DNA from 3 places in the Paenibacillus sp. YAE3 genome. Region 2 is predicted to be linked to each of the others. Evidence: riboswitches for the same ligand, from Rfam matches in the RefSeq annotation. Region 2 holds a riboswitch; each other region holds the start of a gene.

Region 1 (4,366 bases), on a different contig from region 2:
ATGAGCTAAGAAGATTGCTGCCCGATATCACGCAAAGGATGCTTACGCTCCATCTGCGCGAATTGGAGGAGGAAGAGATCGTTAAACGGGTCGTTTATCCGCAAATACCGCCGAAAGTGGAGTACTCCATCACGGAATACGGCAAAAGCCTGTCTCCGATTTTGGAAGCCTTGCATCAATGGGGATTGGCCCATGTCCAGCGAAAACAGCTCCATAAGGGGAACAATGAACAAACGGAAACGGACTAGCGTTCAACAAGATTGCTTGTCCGTTTTTTTGATGATTCAGGGGGAAAGCAAGCAGCTTAACCAGCATGTATAGACATACCGTCATGCAGTATTTAAAATGGCATAAGCAGTACCTTAAGGGTGTATCAGCAGGATTTTGATTTTTTTGAGAGAGCAGCATGTCCTTATTTTTTCGCGGAGAGGAGCAGGATGAGAACGTACACTTTAGTCGGACCCCAATTATACATCGGAGAATAGGTGGATTTTACTACATATGAAAAACCGCGTTTTTCAAATCGTGATCGTCGTAGTCCTGGTGCTGATCGGCCTTTTTGTCATGAACAGGTCCGTGATCCGCCTGTCGACGCTGATCGGCATTTTATGGCCGCTTTCCATTATAGGCATCGGCTTCATCATTTTTATGGAAAACCGTTCGCCGCAAAGCACGCTGGCATGGTTTTTGATCCTGGCATTTCTTCCGGCGGTAGGGGTGCTGTTGTATTTGCTTTTTGGCAGAAGCCGCTGGAGACGGAAAAAACATCTGCACCGGGCGGAAGAACAGAGAAAGCTGTTCCGGGAGATTTTGGCGGGCAGGCGTTTGAATTTGGCCCCATTGTCGTTGTTAAGTGAGAGGTCGGAATATGTCATCAAGGTCATTGAAAGGTTCGGCGGCGGCCCGGCAGCAACGGAAACCGAAACAAAGCTGTTGACCAACGGCGACGAAACCTTTTCGGAAATTTTGCAAGCCATCGAAAAGGCCGCGCACCATATCCATATCCAGTATTATATTTATCGTTCGGACCGCATCGGCACCGCCATTCGGGACGCGCTGATCCGCAAAGCCGAATCGGGCGTGATCGTTCGTTTTCTTTTTGACGGATTGGGCAGCAACGGGTTGCGTAAACGCTTTTTGCAGCCGATGAAAGATGCCGGCATCGAGGTCGTCGAGTTTGATCCCATTTTTTCGCCTTGGCTTCTTGAAACGGTCAATTACCGTAACCACCGCAAAATCGTCATCGTTGACGGCGTGGTCGGCTTTACCGGCGGGCTGAACGTCGGCGACGAATATCTCGGCCGTTCCAAAAAATTTCCGGTCTGGCGCGACAGCCACTTGAAAATCGAAGGAAAGGCGCTCTATAAACTGCAGGCCATTTTCCTGGAAGACTGGCTGTACGCAACCAGCGGCCAAAACCATTACTCTTGGGACGCTTACATGAACAGGTCGTATTTTCCGGATCAGGGGGTCCCGGCGAATGGGGCCGTTCAGATCGTGGCCAGCGGCCCAAGCTCGGAAGATACAAGCATACGCAACGCGCTGTTGGCCATCATGGCATCGGCAAAAAAATCGATTTGGATCGCCACGCCATATTTTATACCGGATCAGGAAACATTAACATTGCTGCGATTGTCCGCGGCGGCAGGCATCGATGTACGCATTTTGTACCCGGGGAAAAGCGACAGCGTGATCAGCGACCAGGCATCCCAATCCTACTTTACGCCCCTCCTTAAGGCGGGAGCCTCTATATACCATTACAAAGACGGCTTTATTCATGCCAAAATCGTGCTGGTGGATGACGAAATCGCATCGATCGGTACGGCCAACATGGATATCCGCAGCTTTGAGCTGAATTACGAGCTTGCCGCGGTGCTTTACGAATCCGAAACCGTGCTGGACATCAAACGCGATTTTGAGCAGGATTTCAAGGACTCCGTCCGCATCGCTTGGGACTCCTTCCAGAAACGAGGCATTCTGAAACGCATTTCAGAATCGCTGATGAGGCTTATTTCGCCGCTGCTCTAAGCATCGGCCGAAAACAGGCGTGAACCATGGCTACGGCCTGAAAAAAACAGGATGCAGCCGTTGCAAGCGATGCCATGGATTCAATTTGCCCGTTTTCGCGCTACAATATGATTCTTGGCCTCTTTACAGTAAGTATCCAACGGGAGTATGATTTCATTCGTAAATGAACTTGTGACCCTGAATTGTCATTTTCCTTGATCGCTTAATTCTGTATCCAGAAGCGGGGGAACCAACGGGAGGAAGGGAACTTCGTCCCAGGGGTGAATCACTTGATTATGTTCGCAGGTCGAGTGTAGGGATACTTTCAATCCCGAATCCGTCAGCTAACCTCGTAGGCGTTATGAAAGAAGGATTTGTCGTGCGCTTTTGAAAGCCGCGGGAAAGCCCAACTTTCCTGTGGCTTTTTTTGGTGTGCCCAATTGGGCCAAAAGGGGAAACAATAAGGATACTTTCATGGAACTTCAACTTGAACAGTGGCGGTGAATGACACGATGGCAGCGTTAAAAAGGCTCCTCATTGGACGTCCTCTGAAATCTGCGGAATTGGGAGAACAAAAGCTCAACAAAAAGAAGGCACTTGCGATACTTTCCTCGGACGCGTTATCCTCCGTCGCCTACGGTCCCGAGCAAATCCTGCTGGTGCTGATCACGGTCGGCGCATCGGCTTTCTGGTATTCGATTCCGATAGGAATCGGTGTCCTTATTTTATTATCGGCGTTGATTCTGTCGTATCGCCAAATCATTTTCGCTTATCCGCATGGCGGGGGAGCATACGTCGTATCCAAGCAAAATTTGGGGATATATCCTGGATTGGTGGCCGGCGGCTCGCTGTTGGTCGATTACATTTTGACCGTGGCGGTGAGCGTCTCGGCGGGAACGGACGCCATCACGTCGGCATTTCCCGTGCTGCATGAGCATACGGTGGCGATCGCAGTCACGTTTGTTATCCTCATTACGCTCCTGAATCTGAGAGGCGTCACCGAGTCGGCTTCCATCTTGGCGTATCCGGTGTACTTATTCGCGCTGGCGATGTTTATTTTGATCGGCGTCGGGCTGTACCATATCGCGACCGGCCAGGTTGCGCCTAACCTGCATACGCCAGTCGGCACGCCGGTGGCAGGGATCAGCTTGTTTCTGCTGCTAAAAGCTTTTGCATCGGGCAGCTCGGCGCTGACCGGCGTCGAGGCGATATCCAACGCGATACCGAATTTCAAAGATCCGGCCCCTAAAAATGCAGCCAAAACGTTAATGGCCATGGGCATTCTGCTGGCCCTGCTTTTCTCGGGCATCGTGTTCATGGCTTATTATTTGGGGATCTCCCCGAATGCGCAGGAAACGGTCGTATCGCAAATCGCCAAGGAAACCTTCGGGCGCAATTTCATGTATTTTATCATTCAAGGAACCACTGCGTTGATCTTGATCTTGGCGGCGAATACGGGGTATTCCGCTTTTCCGCTGCTGGCGGTGAATCTTGCCAAAGACCGGTTCATTCCCAGAATGTTTACGGTAAGGGGAGACCGCCTCGGATATTCCAACGGCATCATCTTTCTTGGGCTGCTGTCGATCGTGCTGATTATTGCCTTCCACGGGCAAACGGAGCATTTGATTCCGCTGTATGCGGTAGGCGTTTTTATTCCTTTTACGTTGTCGCAGACGGGGATGATCGCGAAATGGGTGCGGGAAAAACCCGCAGGCTGGGTAACGAAACTTATCATCAATGCGATCGGCGCGCTCATCAGCTTCACCGTATCGGTCATGTTTTTCGTGACCAAGTTCCCGCAAATATGGCCGGTGTTAATATTCTTGCCTTTGATCGTTTATTTGTTCCACAGAATCAAGAAGCATTACGAAGCGGTAGGCGAGCAGCTTCGCTTGTCGACCTGCGAACCGGCGGTTCCGATCGAAGGAAACGTCGTCATCCTTCCGGTGTCCGGCATCACGCACGTGGTCGAACATTCGTTGAATTATGCGCAATCCTTATCGGCGGACCAGATCATTGCCGTATACATCCCTTTTGAAAAGGAAGAGGAAATTCGCTTCGAAGAAAAATGGAAGAAGTGGCGGCCGGACGTCCGGCTGGTGACGTTGCCTTCCCCTTACCGGAGCATCATACATCCGCTGAGCAAATTCATCGATATGGTTCATCGAAAGGCCAGCGAGTCCCATTATCAGGTAACGGTCGTCATTCCCCAGTTCATACCGAAGCGGAGCTGGCAAAATCTGCTGCACAACCAAACGAGTTTGATGATTCGCACGTATTTGCTGTATCGCAAAGACGTTATCGTAACGACGGTGCCGTACCATCTGAAAAAATAAATGGGCCTGAAGAACCCGGTCGT
Region 2 (4,366 bases):
GTCAATACAATGACTCCCCTGCGTTCCTGGGCCAAGGCAATCCGCTTCAGTACGCGGCCGTTGATCGCCGAACCGCCGGTTTCGATCGTGTCGGCTTCCACCGCCCGCTTCACGGCCACGGTATCGTCCCGTCCTTCCACGACTATGACTTCCTTGATCATGACCTGCTTCTCCCTTTCCTAAAGCTCGTCCGTTCATGCGTCGTAAGTTTTCGGACATCCAAACAACAAAAAGAAGAGGAATGCTCCTCTTCTTTAGCATGACATTTTCATGATCATAATACTATAACATTAGAATGACATTGTAAAACGAAATTAATTCAATTGCGGCTTCACGGGGCCGATGACGTATACTTTCATCCCGGATTTGCGGCCGAAGTTGTTGGCGCGCTTCACGGAGTCATAGTAGAGGTCGATCTTATTGCCCTTAATGGCGCCGCCCGTGTCTTCGGCACGGCGGAAGCCGATGCCTTCGATGTACACCCACCAGCCGAGCGGAATCACGTTCGGATCCACGGCGATGGTGCGGCCTTCCGTGACCCGCGTTCCCGTCGCGGTACGAGTACCGATTCCGGGTTCGCCGGCAGAATAAGCCGTCATCGAGACATGAATCATTTTTTTATATGAGAAATCAACACCGGCTTTGCTTACGCGGTTATTGCTGCTTACGGTTTTTTTCGTTTTGGCGGCTGATGAAGATTTGGCGGTGGAAGAAGATTTAACGGCCGCTGTTTGAACGACGACAGGCGGAGCCGGTTTTTTCTTCGTGCCCACGGCGATGATTTTATCCAGCGTTTTTGCCTGCACTTCCTTGCCCACCATGCGCATGGATACCATTTGGCCGTCATGATATACCTTTTCGATGTGCTGCACCATCACGCCGGGCTTTCCCTGCTGAATGACGCGGTTATCTCCGACCGTCAGGCTGGGATCCGCCGTCTTAATGACGCGGAAAGGCAAATTTTCATGGCGGTCCACGACTTGTTTGTTGACGCGCACGATACGGATATCCGTTTGGCCCGTCACCCGCTCGGTCAGAGCCGGAGTGACTTTATCGTGTTCTTTGAGCGATACGCCGAACTCCTTCAATACGTCGCCAACCGTGTCTTTGGTGGTATACAACTTTTTCGTTGTCCCGTCCACCGTCAATTGAACGGGAGCAGCGCGGTCGATCACCACTTTGTCACCATTCTGGAGCGAACCGCTCAGCGGCATGGAGACTTGATCTTCCGGTTTGAGGCTGATTGCCTGCTCATCCAGCATTTCTTGTAAAACGGATTTGTGAGTCTGAATCTTTTTGACCTGACCGTCTACCACCAGGTACACCTGTTTGCGCGTGGATGAGTTGACCAGCAGCAAAATCATGATGGTGACCGCGATCGTAACGATAGCTGCAGTAGAGATTTGGCGCAAATTCTCATGCTTCCATCGCAATGCGTAAGACATGCTGGAGATTTTTGAATCATGGGTCTCTTCTTGATGGAAAATGCCCACCTTCTCGATCCTCCTTCATAGCCTCGCCATTAGAGTTACGCATGAATGATTTGACGCGGGCTATACTCGATTTTTTACAAGAACACATAAGGAGCATGCGTTCTTGCACCATGAACCTATCTTTTTTTCATGATTTGTCGCCTCCCGTTTTACAACAGTATGACGACGCCTTCTCCATTATTCAAAAACAAAAGAAGCCAGCTAAGAGCTTATGAGGTCTCCTTCGTGGCTTCCCTGGATGTCAGAATGACGGAAAAGTAAATGCACGAAACCCTCTCTTTATGTCGCTTACGGGGTTAGCTGTCGGGTTTGGGCGAAAGAGAGCCGCCCGATCAACGCCAGCCCGCTCATGGCGGACCGCGCCGAATTCACCCCTGAGACCCTGAAAAGAAATCAAATACATCCCGAGCCCGGACCGGTTTAAAAGGACCGTCGCGCTCTATGTATTGGTTCCCCCGCTCTTTCGAGACCGAAAGACTCAGCGAGATTGGTTCACGGAGGCTGCCGCGATGCCGAAAAAGGAAGCGGCTTACAGCAGCCCAAGTTCACTGAAAAGATGATATCCTGTTTTGATGCATGTTGTAAAGCGGGAATCAACAACGTTTATTTGAATATATGGTTAAAAATTTGTAATATTCATGGTTTTTTTGGTTAAAATTCTTTAATGCTTCGTTCATGCTCGTTTTTTCAGCTGTTTTTCTCCCGTTTTCACTTAATTCCAAATCGTTCCAGTGCATTTTGGGTGGTGATTCGGGCAATTTCCTCCACCTCGACCCCCTTAATCTGGGCAGCGGCCTCGGCTACCAAACGAACGTTGGCAGACTCATTTCGCTTGCCCCGGAATGGGTGCGGCGTCAGGTACGGAGAGTCGGTTTCGATCAGCAAACGGTCCATCGGAACCTGCGCAAGCACTTCCTTGGGCTGTCTGGCGTTTTTGAACGTAATCGGCCCTCCGAAGGATAGATGGAACCCCATGTTCAGGCATAACTTGGCCGTTTCCCAGCTGCCGGAGTAGGAGTGCATGACGCCTCCGACCTCGCTGGCCTTTTCCTCCCGCAGGATTTTCACGATATCCTCGTGCGCATCCCGGTTATGGATCACGATCGGCATGCCGAGCTCCCGGGCCAACCCGATTTGCTGGCGCAAAACCCGGTGCTGCACGTCTTTCGGGGAGGTATCCCAATAATAATCGAGCCCGATTTCGCCGATGGCCACGACTTTTTCATGGCTGCATAAAGATGCAATCCATTCGAGATCCCCTTCCTTCATCGTGATCGCATCCTGAGGATGCCAGCCGACGGCGGCGTATATAAAATCATGCGTTTCCGCAAGCTTCATCGTGGACGGAATCGTTTCGCGGTTAAAACCGACGTTGATCATCCGGCTGACGCCGTTTTCCACGGCGCGGCGAATGGTTTCTTCGCGGTCCTCGTCGAACTGCGGCGCGTCCAAATGCGTATGCGTGTCGAATAAATTCATGTCTGGAACTCCCTTCGTGTCATAAAGCATAGATTAATATGGGGCAAATCCGTGAATCACGCTGTCGTTATCGCTTGAAAATGCGGGAAACCGGGTCGGATAGGGAAGAAATAACGTCTTTCATTTTCGCCCCCGGATAATATAAGTGATATTTCCCGCGGTGAATGCCGCTGATGGAGCGGACAATATCCGACACCTCCGATATTTCCCGCAGGCGTTCGTCCCGGTCGAGCAGCAGAATCTGCTTTTGGCTGGATTCGTCTCCCGGCCGAAATACATCGTACGGAAGATCGGTCGGAAAATCAATCTCAAGATCGTATTCGGGATTCAGGCCGACCCGCTCAAAATCGCGGCGGATCTCTTCGATCATTTCCAGATCCACCGATTCCACTTCCACATATTTATACAGCCTGCGATGCATAAAACGGCTGCAAAGCTCGCTCAGCACGGCGTCTTTTTCGTTCGTCCATAGCGAAAACACGGTTTGGATGAGCGCTTCGTCGAGTTTCAAATAATCCTGGACGGTCAGCCGGTCTTCGAAAAGCCCTGGAAGCGGCTCAATCATGAAGCCAAAAACGTAGTTATCCCGGTATAGCTCCTTCGCGCGCCGGAAGATCTGCCGCAAAATGATTTCCGAACTGCGCGTCACCGGATGGAAATAAACCTGCCAATACATCTGGTACCGGGACATCAAGTAATCTTCCACCGCATGCATCCCCGATTCCTTCACGACGATTCTTCCCTGGTACGGACGAAGCATGCGCAGGATCCGGTCGATGTCGATCGTTCCGTAATTGACGCCCGTGTAATAAGCATCCCGCAGCAAATAGTCCATCCGGTCGGCGTCCAGCGGACTCGACACCAGATTGACCACGATCGGGTGCTCGTAATCCTTGGCGATAACCGATGCGACCTTGGCGGGAAAGTCTTCGGCCACCTCGGTCAAAATCGCGTTTACTTCGGTATCCCCGAGAATAATGCGGCGGGTCCAATCCTCATGGTCCATCCGGAACGCCTCTTCGATCGAGTGGGAAAAGGGTCCGTGTCCCAGGTCATGCAGCAAGGCGGCGCAGAGGGTTAACAGTTTTTCGCTGTTCGGCCAATCCGCGTAGCCGCTTCGCTCGAATTGGGATATGATGCGGCGCGTAATTTCATACACGCCAAGCGAGTGGGAGAACCGGCTGTGCTCCGCCCCATGGAACGTCAAATACGAGGTGCCTAATTGGCGGATCCGCCGCAGCCTCTGGAACTCCGCCGTGTTAATCAGCCGCCAGATGGTGGAGTGTTGGACATGAATGTAATTATGTACGGGGTCCTTGAACACTTTTTCTTCATTTAAGGTATGCATGCGACTCATCTCCTTTTTAAAAGCTTAAAATTAAACTATTTTTGAA
Region 3 (4,366 bases), on a different contig from region 2:
ACGTTAACTTACTCCCATCTAGTCTGCATTGACGGCTTCGCTTTCGAACCGGTCGATGTTGTCGTTCGCGCCGATGATCACCATAATGTCGCCGGCGCGGAGCTGATCCATTGCGGTCGGAGCGACGATCACTTTTCCCTGGCGGTGGATCGCCACGATGCTGCAGCCGAATTTGGCGCGGGTGTTGATTTCGTTTAACGTTTTGCAGTCCAGTTTTTCAGGCACCTTCATTTCGACGATGCTGTATTCCTTGGACAACTCGATGTAGTCGAGCAGGTTCGGCGTCACGAGCTGATGGGCAACCCGGATCCCCATGTCCTTTTCCGGAAAAATGACCCGGTCGACGCCCAGCTTCTCCAGCGCGCGCCCGTGAAGCACCGAAATCGCCTTGGCCACGACCGTGCGCACGCCCAAATCCTTCAGCAAAATCGCGGCCAGGATGCTCATCTGGATATCGTCTCCGATCGCGACGATGCCGCAGTCGAAATTGCGGATCCCGAGCGATTTGAGGACTTCCTCGTCCGTGGCGTCGGCCACGACGGCATGCGTCAAATATTCGCTCATGTCGCTGACGACTTCCTCGTTTTTATCGACCCCGAGCACCTCGTATCCCAAATCGACGAGCTCGAGTGCAAGGCTGGAGCCGAAACGTCCCAGACCGATGACGACAAACTGCTGTGTTTTCATTCTCTCCTGATACTCCTTATTTAATCAATTTCTGTTTTCTTTGAAACTAGCCGATAATGATTTTGCCTTCCGGATGCCGGTACAGCTCTTTGCCTTTTTTCGGGCCAAGTGCGTAAGCCAGGGTCAGCGGCCCAAGCCGTCCCGCAAACATCGTGAGACAGATCAATATTTTGCCGACCAGCGTCAAATGCTGCGTAAGTCCAAGCGAAAGCCCGACCGTCCCGAAAGCCGAAGTCGTTTCATACAAAATGGTCAAAAAGTTGCTGTCCTCCGTCGTCGAAAGCACCATCGACACCCCGACCACCAGAAACAACGCGAGGAAGGTGATCGTCAGCGCCTTAAAGATGCGATCCTGCGCCAGGCGGTAGCGGTAAAGCACGATATCGTCGCGTCCGCGGATCATGGCGATGACCGCGCCGACCAGAATGGTGAAGGTGGTCGTTTTGATCCCGCCTCCGGTGGATCCCGGCGATGCGCCGATAAACATCAGGATGACCATGAAAAATTGGGACGCTTGCCGCATGCTTGCGAGATCCAGCGTGTTGGCCCCCGCGGTCCGCGGCGAAACCGATTGGAAAAACGACGCAAGAATTTTGCCGCCCCAATTCAAGGAACCGAGCGTTTTCGGGTTCGTGAATTCGAAAACGAAAATGACGATCGCCCCGATCAGAATCAGCGCCCCGGTCATGGACAGCACGATTTTCGTATGCAGCGAAAGCTTCCGTTTGTGCCGGTAATCCACCAGGTCCGACATGACAATAAATCCGATCCCGCCCGAAACGATCAAAAACATGACGACGATATTGACGAGCGGATCGTACACATACCCCGTCAGGCTGTTGAAATGGCCGAAAAGGTCGAAGCCCGCGTTGTTGAACATCGATACCCCGTGAAATATCCCGAAGTACACCGCCCGGCCGACCGGCATGTCAAAGGACCAGCGGATGGCGAACAAAACCGCTCCGCAGCCTTCGATCACGAGCGAAAAGATAAGCACCTTCCGGATCAGCCGCACGATGCCCTCCATCGTGTTCTGGTTCATCGCTTCCTGGAGGATCAGGCGGTCGCGCAGCGAAATCTTCCGCTTCAGCACGAGGGAAAACAAGGTGGCCATCGTCATGAAGCCGAGCCCCCCGACCTGAATCAGCAGCATAATAACGACTTGTCCGAAGGTGCTGAAAAACGTTCCCGTATCCTTAACAACCAAACCGGTAACGCAAGTCGCCGAAGTCGCCGTAAACAAAGCATCGATGAACCGGAGCGGCTTGCCCGTCGTGTTCGAAATCGGCAAGGTGAGAAGTATGGCTCCGATCAATATAATGCCGGCGAACCCCAATACAAGAATTTGCGGGGGAGCCAATCGAAACCACCTGATTTTCGCTGTCAACATAGTCACCTCTTTAAAAAAGTCAAAAGAAAAAAAGCATCGGAAATCCAATGCCTTTCGGTTTGGTTCCTGCTGCATAACGCCTACGAGGTTAGCTGACGGATTCGGGCATGCACAGGTTGCCCTATTCGCTATGGATAAAAGCGAAATTCACCCCAAAATAATGGTTCCCCCGTTTTCATATCGAAATTCGGCGTACGGATTATTCATTTGCTTCAAAGATTATAATCCTATTCGTTTTACATCACAAAGCCATTATTCGAATGAATACGTGGGAATACGGCCCGATTGCATCGCAAATCTCATAAAAGTCTGCCTTTCTCTCGCGTTTACAATCACTTTCCACGATTTTCATCATTTTTTCACGGCCAATGAGGGAGAAAACTGGCTTTCGAGGGACATCGTATGCTATGTTTACGTTTATACTAGGTATATATCTTTACAATCCAAACAAAGGGGGCATTTCATGAATCCCGTCGGACAACCGCTGCGGCTCAAAGCCAATTACAAATGGCTGGGCATTTTTGCGGTCATCGGGCTCGTTTTATTCGTCTTGTTCCAGATTCTCCCTTCCACCGCCTCGGAAACGCTGGAGCAGCAAAACACGAAGGTCATCAGCAAGGCGGAGGCCCAACGCGCCGCGGAGGCCTTCATGCAAAACACGCTGCATTTGGAGCCGGACCCGAGCAAGGACGCGGTTATCACGTACCAGTCCAACTCGGATCTATACGGCTATTTGTCGCGGGAAAAGCTGCTGAACGAATACAACAAAACGTTTGAAAAAAGTTATCCCTACGACGTGTTCCGCGTCCGTTTGGCCGAACGCCAAAACGAAGGTTACGCCAATATCGACGTACATATGAATTCGGGCAAGGTCGTCGCTTTTTCCGTTACGCCCCGCTATTCGAATTATGCCGCGGCCATGGCGGACCCGAATAAAACCAAACGCGAAACCAAGCTGAAAATCGTGGAAGGCGGCCTGTCGCTGGAGAAAAAAGAAGAGCTTGCCGCACCTTGGCTGCAGCAAATGGGTTACGACCCGGGCAAGCTGGAGCTGTCGACCAAGGAGAACGAGGCGGGACTCGTATACACCGACCCGAACCGGACGATCGGCCGTTCAAGCCTTCAAGTCAAATTGACGTTCGAGGAAGGGAAAGTTCATTCCTTCGAACAGACCTTTAGCGTGCCCGAAGCGCATGCGGCCTACGTCGAAAAGGAAACGTCCAAAGCCAAATGGCTTACCATCTTAGGCTACGGTCTGCTGACGTTTGTCCTAGGCGTACTGGCCATCGTATACAGCGCGTTGACCCGGGCCCATACGTCGTTCAAGAGGGGCATTTTCCTGAGCGTGTTTTATTTTGCGGTCGCCACGTTCAGCACGTACAACATGCTGCCGGTATTTCAAGGCGAGGGGGTTTCGAATTTCGGCCTTGTCTTCATGCTCGGTTTCCAGACCTTCTTTAACCTGGTGATGGCTGCCCTTTTGTACTTCTCGCTCGTGGGCGGGGACGGTTTATGGCGCAAAGCCGGCATCAATGCCTGGGCCAAAGCCAAAGAACCCGGCTACGGGCCTTACGTGCTGCACAGCATGTACACCGGGTACCTATGGGCGTTTATTCTGATGGGCGTCCAGTCCGTCATTTACATCGTGCTCGACAAAACGATCCACAGCTGGTCGACGACCGATGCCACGCAATCGCCGTACAACATGTTATATCCTTGGCTGCTGCCGATTATGGCGTGGATGGCGGGTATTTCCGAGGAAGCGGTCTACCGCCTGTTCGGCATTCCGATGCTGAAAAAGCTGCTGCGCAGCACGTTTGCCGCCTGCCTGATCACGACGCTGATTTGGGCGCTCGGACACACGCTTTATCCGATTTACCCCGTCATTACGCGTCCGATCGAACTGACGGTCATCGGGCTGCTGTTCAGCTTCATTTTCTTAAAGCACGGCTACATCGCCGCCATGTTCAGCCACGTCGTCTTCGACAGCGTCCTGATGAGCTTCAGCCTGTTCGCGCTGGGCGACGTGCCGGACATCATCGCGGGCATCGTCACGATCGTCATGCCTGCCGTCGTCGCTTATATCGTTTACCTGTACAACCGCAACAAAAAGAAAGAGGAGCCATATGTCATGACTCCTCATCCCGGAGGGCTGCAATAATTTGTTTGGCGAGCTTGTCTCCGATGGAAAGAGGCCGGAAATCTTCGATGCTGGCCTCTTTTATTTTTTTCAGCGATCCGAAATGCTTCAGCAGCAGCTTGCGCCGCTTCTCGCCGATGCCCGGGATC

Evidence for each region. A riboswitch is a leader RNA that binds a small molecule or an ion and turns the genes downstream of it on or off. The one in region 2 is predicted to bind cyclic di-AMP.
Region 1: it holds a riboswitch for cyclic di-AMP, as region 2 does, so the genes downstream of both, AC27KL_RS15945 (APC family permease) here and AC27KL_RS26975 (resuscitation-promoting factor) in region 2, are expected to answer to the same signal.
Region 3: it holds a riboswitch for cyclic di-AMP, as region 2 does, so the genes downstream of both, AC27KL_RS13685 (TrkH family potassium uptake protein) here and AC27KL_RS26975 (resuscitation-promoting factor) in region 2, are expected to answer to the same signal.

What each region holds. Positions count from the first base shown of each region.
Region 1 is NZ_BAAIYF010000007.1:300,610-304,975, reverse strand. It holds gene AC27KL_RS15955 (winged helix-turn-helix transcriptional regulator) at 1-248, shown strand, start outside; gene AC27KL_RS15950 (cardiolipin synthase) at 502-2,028, shown strand; cyclic di-AMP (ydaO/yuaA leader) riboswitch at 2,218-2,380, shown strand; gene AC27KL_RS15945 (APC family permease) at 2,520-4,343, shown strand.
Region 2 is NZ_BAAIYF010000022.1:10,765-15,130, reverse strand. It holds gene rnmV (ribonuclease M5) at 1-161, opposite strand, end outside; gene AC27KL_RS26975 (resuscitation-promoting factor) at 315-1,493, opposite strand; cyclic di-AMP (ydaO/yuaA leader) riboswitch at 1,764-1,987, opposite strand; gene AC27KL_RS26970 (TatD family hydrolase) at 2,202-2,972, opposite strand; gene AC27KL_RS26965 (HD domain-containing protein) at 3,040-4,320, opposite strand.
Region 3 is NZ_BAAIYF010000006.1:196,716-201,081, forward strand. It holds gene AC27KL_RS13675 (cation:proton antiporter) at 1-2, opposite strand, end outside; gene AC27KL_RS13680 (potassium channel family protein) at 19-687, opposite strand; gene AC27KL_RS13685 (TrkH family potassium uptake protein) at 734-2,074, opposite strand; cyclic di-AMP (ydaO/yuaA leader) riboswitch at 2,140-2,280, opposite strand; gene AC27KL_RS13690 (CPBP family intramembrane glutamic endopeptidase) at 2,541-4,238, shown strand; gene uvrC (excinuclease ABC subunit UvrC) at 4,207-4,366, opposite strand, start outside.